DNA from 2 places in the Dethiothermospora halolimnae genome. Region 2 is predicted to be linked to the other one. Evidence: a T-box and tRNA genes for the amino acid it is inferred to sense, from the RefSeq annotation. Region 2 holds a T-box; the other holds one or more tRNA genes.

Region 1 (3,424 bases), on a different contig from region 2:
TATAACTAAAAAGTAGCTTTGAATCCATTGGAAAGGCATATACAGTTGCTGGGAGATTGGTAACCCTTTGACTGAGATAAAAAATAGCTTTTAAATTCATTTGAAGATTACATCTAGTTGTTGGGGGATTCGTAATCCCTCAACCATTAAAAAAAGATAGGAGAGATATTAATGGATAGAATCAATAATAGAGAATATGAACAACTAAGGGATGTAAAAATAACTAGAAATTATCTTAAACACCCTCAAGGGTCAGTACTTATAGAGATGGGAGAAACTAAAGTAATATGTACGGCCATGATAGAAGATAGGGTACCCCCGTTTTTAAAAGGAAGTAATTCAGGATGGGTAACTGCCGAATACTCTATGTTACCGGCATCAACTATAACAAGAAAAATAAGGGAGTCTAGAAAGGGAAAACTTCAAGGAAGAACCCAAGAAATACAGAGGCTCATAGGTAGAGCTTTAAGATCCGTTATAGACTTAAAAGCCTTAGGAGAAAAGACAGTTTGGTTAGATTGTGATGTGATACAGGCCGATGGAGGAACTAGAACGGCTTCCATAACAGGAGCCTTTGTAGCCTTAGTAGATGCATTACATAAGCTTTATGAAGCTAAACAAATACCCAGTATACCGGTTAAAAACTTTGTAGCAGCAATAAGTGTAGGAGTAGTAAAGGATACTAGACTTTTAGATTTAAATTATCAAGAAGATTCAAATGCTAAAGTAGATATGAATATAGTGATGACCGATAGTAAAGAATTTATTGAGATACAAGGTACTGGAGAAGAGGCACCATTTAGCAGAAATGATCTCAATGAATTATTAAGAATAGCAGAAAAGGGTATAGGAGAATTAATTGAAAAACAAAAAGAGGCTTTAGGAGAAATAAGTGATTTAGTGGGAAAGGTAAAATCAAAGGAGGAAAAGGGGAATAATGAGTAAAGATATAATAGTGTCCAGTGGTAATAAGCATAAAATTGATGAAATAACAAAGATATTAAAAGATTTACCAGTAAATATATTATCTAAAGATGATGTGGGGTTAGAGGATTTTGATGTAGTTGAAGATAAAGATACTTTAGAGGGTAATGCATTAAAAAAGGCTACGGAGATGTGGGAACATGTAGATGGTATAGTAATAGCCGATGATAGCGGATTGTTTGTAGATAGTTTAAAAGGCGATCCCGGGATTTATTCTGCTAGGTACGCAGGAGAGAATGCAAAGGATAAAGATAATAACAAAAAACTTTTAAATGAACTAGATGGGGTAGAACTAGAGGATAGAACTGCAAGTTTTAAAACAGCAATAGCAATAGTTTTAGAAAATGGAGAAACTAAAACCTTAATTGGAGAGTGTAGTGGAAGGATAGGTTTTACTCCAAAGGGGAGTAGTGGTTTTGGGTATGATCCTTTATTTATAGTTGATGGATATAATAAAACATTTGCAGAACTGGGGGAAGAAACAAAAAATAAGATAAGCCATAGGGCAAATGCATTAAAAAAATTAAGAACCTATCTAGAAGATATTATAAAGGATTGATAATATGGATATACTAGTATTTAGTGATACCCATGGCATGTTAAATGATCTAAAAAAAGTAAAAGAAAAAGTGAATAACGTAGATTTAATTATACATTTAGGTGATTATACAAAGGACACTGGGGAAATAAAAAAAATATTTAATAAAGAAGTAATATGTGTAAAAGGGAACTGTGATATTTCTGATAATAATACAAAGGAAGAGGAGATATTAACCATAAATGATAAAAGAATATTACTAACCCATGGACATAAATATAAAGTTAAAATGGATATAAATAACATATATTATAGGGGTATAGAGTTGGAAGTAGACTTAGTACTATTCGGACACACCCATTTAGCTCTTAATATTGAAAATAATGGGTTGAAATTATTTAACCCAGGAAGTTTATCATATCCTAGAAATAGAGAAAAGACATTCGGGGTATTAAATATAACTGATAAAATAGGGGCTCAGGTTATAGCAATATAGCCAAAGTCCCTATGGTAACAAATTCCTTAAAAATTTTTTTAGAAATTTGTTGACAATAATATAATCCTCTGCTATAATTTATTATTGTCAGCACGAAGCAAGTGGCGAGACAAAATAATGCGCCTGTAGCTCAGTAGGATAGAGCAACGGACTTCTAATCCGTGTGTCAGGGGTTCGAATCCTCTCAGGCGCGCCATTTAAAAAATATTGTGGTGGGTATAGCTCAGTTGGTTAGAGCGCCAGATTGTGGCTCTGGAGGTCATGGGTTCGACTCCCATTATTCACCCCATTAACTTCACTAACGTGAAGAATTGTGAATTGATAATTGTAAATTGTTAATAAAAAGAGTGGAGGGTTTAGGTTTAACTTAGAACCCATCGTATAATTAACAATTAAAGAATTAACAATTCTGACGATAGTCAGCACTTGACCCATTAGCTCAGTTGGCATAAGCAGGGGACCAAAATCACGCTTTTGATTTTGTGTACATCGCTTAGTTATCGATCATTGAGTTATGTTAAAGGTATAAATTATGTAGCCAAATAAAATATAATATGACCCATTAGCTCAGTTGGCAGAGCATCTGACTTTTAATCAGGGTGTCCGGCGTTCGAGTCGCCGATGGGTCACCATTTTCAAATAATAAATATGTGCAGGTGTGGCGGAATTGGCAGACGCGCTAGACTTAGGATCTAGTATCTTATGATGTGGGGGTTCGACTCCCTTCACCTGTACCAATAAATGCAATTGTGAATTGACAATTAAAAATTAACAATTCTGTCTGGAAGACAGCATGTGCGGAAGTGGCTCAGTGGTATAAGCAGAGAACCCAAATCTTCTTTTCGATTTGGTGTGAATCGCTTAGTTAGGAAAACTTGAGGGCTTGCCGTTAAATTGGATAGTGATTGAAAGTAAAGGATATGTGCGGAAGTGGCTCAGTGGTAGAGCATCGCCTTGCCAAGGCGAGGGTCGCGAGTTCGAATCTCGTCTTCCGCTCCAAATATGACCCATTAGCTCAGTTGGCAGAGCATCTGACTTTTAATCAGGGTGTCCGGCGTTCGAGTCGCCGATGGGTCACCATTTTCAAATGATAAATATGTGCAGGCGTGGCGGAATTGGCAGACGCGCTAGACTTAGGATCTAGTATCTTATGATGTGGGGGTTCGACTCCCTTCGCCTGTACCACTATTTTAATTTACAAAGAATTATAAATTGTGAGTTTTAATTATAAATTGAGAAGAGAGAAATTATCTGATAGGAAGTTGACTTTATGGGGTTAACTTTTTTTAGTATATAATAACAAACAATTTATGTAGGGTCTGAATATATTCAGACCGACTTTAAAGTCATGCAGTATAGGTCGACAATATAACTTCTCTAATGAAAATAATTTAAAATTTATAATT
Region 2 (3,424 bases):
AAATGCTGATTCAACTACTTCGTTGAACTTTGATAAACTTAACATTAAATCCCTTTCTATATCACTATGGGGGTTAATAATGTTACTTGTCTTATCAACATCTACTTTTCTTAATATAGACTTAATTCTAACTACAGTGTAAAGGATATATGGTCCTGTTTTTCCTTCAAAGGATGAGAATTTATCCATATCGAAAACATAATCCTTAGTAACTTGGTTTGATAAATCACCAAATTTAAGGGCTGATAAACCAACCTTTCTTGCTATTTCATCCATTTCTTCAGCAGTGAAGGAATCGTTATTTCTAAGTTTGTCTTTAACATTATCTTTGATGATATCTATTAAGTCTCTAAGTCTCATAACCCCACCTTCCCTTGTCTTGAAAGGCTTTCCGTCTTTACCATTCATTGTACCGAAACCAATAAAGTCAAACTTAAGGTCTTCATTAACGATTTTTGTTTTTTTAGCACATCTAAATACCTGCTCAAAGTGAAGTCCCTGTCTTTTATCAACAACATATATAATTTCATTGGGGTCATAATCGTTAACCCTTTCCCATATGGTAGCAAGGTCAGTGGTACTATATAGGGTAGCACCATCGGATTTTAATACCATAAAAGGCGGGATAGGTTGTTTATCATCTTCTTTAGCTACATCTATAACTAAAGCACCTTCACTTTCTTCAGTATAATTATTATCCTTTAAGTAAGTAATCATTTCATCTAGATAATGGCGACAATCACTTTCACCCTTCCATAAATCAAACTCTACGTTTAAATCCCCATAGTTCTTTTTAAGGTCAGCTACAGAAACATTTAGTATATGTTTCCAAAGAGCTAAATAACCTCTATGGCCTTTTTGAAGTTTAGAAGTAGCTTCCCTAGCTTCTTTCATAGCATCCTCGTTACTTTTAGCTAATTTACTTGCAGCTGGGTATATCTCTTCAAGTTCATCTATAGTAAAGGGAGCTTTTTCTGGATACTCTCCATTAAAGTTTTCATCAAAATATGGTAAATCAGGATTTCTTCTTTTAACTTCTGATATAACCATACCTATTTGAAGACCCCAGTCACCTAAATGAACATCTCCTATAACTTTGTGACCTAAATATCTTGAGATTCTTTTAATACTTTCACCTATTATTGCGGCACGAAGGTGACCTACATGAAGGGGCTTAGCAACATTGGCCCCACCATAGTCTATCATTATAGTCATAGGATCTTCATTTTCAGAAGTACCTAGTTTTTTGTCACCATACATATCATTTATATAGTTTGTTAGGAATTCATCGGTAATGTTTATATTTATAAACCCTGGACCTGCGATTGAAATATCTTGAAAGATTTCAATGTCCTTAAGCTCACCGAAAACATCATTTGCAATGTCCCTAGGGGATTTTTTGTATTCCTTAGCAGCAGCTAAAGCTCCATTACATTGGAATTGACATAGGTCAGGGCGGTTTGATACCGTAACAAAACCATACTTTCTATCATAACCACATTTTTCAAATTTGTCTTTAACTAAATCATTTATTTTATCAATAACTTTTTTCATACATATACCTCCTAATTAATTTATTGTAATTCATATTGAATCTTTATATTATTATACTGGAGAATGAACTCCCTTTTACTTCTTTGAATTGACAGTTGACAATGGACAATTGACAGTTGAAGGTGATTTTACTCACTCTGTTCGTAAAATATTATATTTCAAATGGACTTTGCCTATTTCCACCTTAATTGTCCATTGTCAACTGTCCATTGAAGTAAGTAGCTTCGAATTCATTGGGAAATTACCTTCAACAAGCAAATAAATATAAAAAACCCGTCTCATAAAAAATATGAGACGGGTATAAATCCGCGGTACCACTCAAATTGACTAAATAATAGTCCCCTTAATAACTTTAACCCAGTTAATGGTTTATCTTTACGTTTCCGCTCAGATAACTTCTCAGAGGCCCTTTTCTCCATTTTATTTCTTATGGGACTCTCACTCTACTCCCATTCGCTGTTAGAAAATCAAAATGAATACTTCTCTCATCATCGAAATTTTAAATCATATATTTTTATCGATAATTATATAGTATTTATTATATGTTGTCAATTAAATAAATACACATTTTTTATAGGAAGGTTATAAATACCTAAAGACTGCCCTAATCGTTTAGAACTATAATCTCCGGGTAATCCATTAATATAGACACTTTTATAAGATAATAGATATTTTTAATAAAACTATTACTTTGAGGAGGAATTTAATGGATTTAGTAACAAGAGACGATTTTGAGAAGTTAATTAATAATAATGATGGGGTTTCTATTTCTATTTATTTACCAACGGAAGTGGCAGATTTCGATGTGGATAAGGGGAGAATTAGACTGAAAAACTTAATTAGTGAAGCCAGAAGGGAATTGGAAGGCAAAGATTTTAGTCCCAAAGATATAGATAAGATATTAAGTCCAGCAAAAAAGTTTTTAGATGATCATAAATTTTGGAGTCATCAAAGAGAAGGACTAGCTATTTTCCTTTCTGAAAATAATTTTTACTATTATAAACTCCCAATAAGTTTTGATGAAATGGTAGTTGTAAGTAATAGATTTCACATAAAACCTCTTATGTCCTTGTTAAGTGGAGACGGTGAATTTTATATTTTAGCCCTAAGTCAGAATAAAGTTAGGCTTTTAAATTGTACCCATTATAGTGTTGAAGAAGTGGAACTAGAAGATGTGCCAGAGAGTATTGATGAGGCATTATGGCATGATGATCCTGAAAAACAGCTTCAGTCCCATAGCGGAGGTAATGGATCAAATATTTATCATGGTAACGGTGCCGGTGATGATGATAAAAAGAAAAACATCTTAAGATATTTCCACAAGATCGATGATGGTGTATATGACATGATTAAAGACCAACGATGTCCTTTAATAGTTGCAGCCGTTGATTATATGATACCTATATATAAAGATGCCAACAGTTATCCCTATTTATTAGATGAAGGAATAGAAGGGAATCCTGATAACTTAGACTCTGAGACATTGCATCAAGAGGGGTGGAACATTGTAAAGGACCACTTTAAAGAAAAACAAGAGGAGATTATTAATAAGTATAATGATTTATCCAAAACTGATTATACGTCAAATGATATAGAAAAGATTGTCCCCGCTGCATATAATGGAAGGATAGATTCATTATTTGTTGCTAAAGGTATCAAGCAGTGGGGCATATATAAAGAGAAGACCAATAGTGTTAATTTAAATATAAAAGAAGAAGAAAAATCGGAAGACCTACTGGACTTTTCAGCAGTTCATACAATGTTAAGGGATGGAGATGTATATGTACTAGAAGCTGAGAATATACCAGGGGATAAGCCTTATGGGGCTATTTTGAGATACTAGGTTTTAAAGGCAGAGAATAGAGAATAA

What was found. A T-box is a leader RNA that pairs with one kind of tRNA and senses whether it is charged. The one in region 2 lies ahead of argS (arginine--tRNA ligase), so its partner is inferred to be a tRNA-Arg.
Region 1: it encodes a tRNA-Arg, which carries the amino acid that the T-box ahead of argS (arginine--tRNA ligase) is inferred to sense. The anticodon was not compared.

The regions. Positions count from the first base shown of each region.
Region 1 covers NZ_JBAKFX010000004.1:132,495-135,918, forward strand. The annotation lists gene rph (ribonuclease PH) at 172-945, shown strand; gene V6137_RS02900 (XTP/dITP diphosphatase) at 938-1,543, shown strand; gene V6137_RS02905 (metallophosphoesterase) at 1,548-2,018, shown strand; tRNA gene V6137_RS02910 (tRNA-Arg) at 2,138-2,214, shown strand; tRNA gene V6137_RS02915 (tRNA-His) at 2,231-2,307, shown strand; tRNA gene V6137_RS02920 (tRNA-Lys) at 2,575-2,650, shown strand; tRNA gene V6137_RS02925 (tRNA-Leu) at 2,671-2,755, shown strand; tRNA gene V6137_RS02930 (tRNA-Gly) at 2,943-3,017, shown strand; tRNA gene V6137_RS02935 (tRNA-Lys) at 3,023-3,098, shown strand; tRNA gene V6137_RS02940 (tRNA-Leu) at 3,119-3,203, shown strand.
Region 2 covers NZ_JBAKFX010000023.1:23,423-26,846, forward strand. The annotation lists gene argS (arginine--tRNA ligase) at 1-1,554, opposite strand, end outside; T-box leader at 1,842-2,055, opposite strand; gene V6137_RS10665 (baeRF7 domain-containing protein) at 2,261-3,397, shown strand.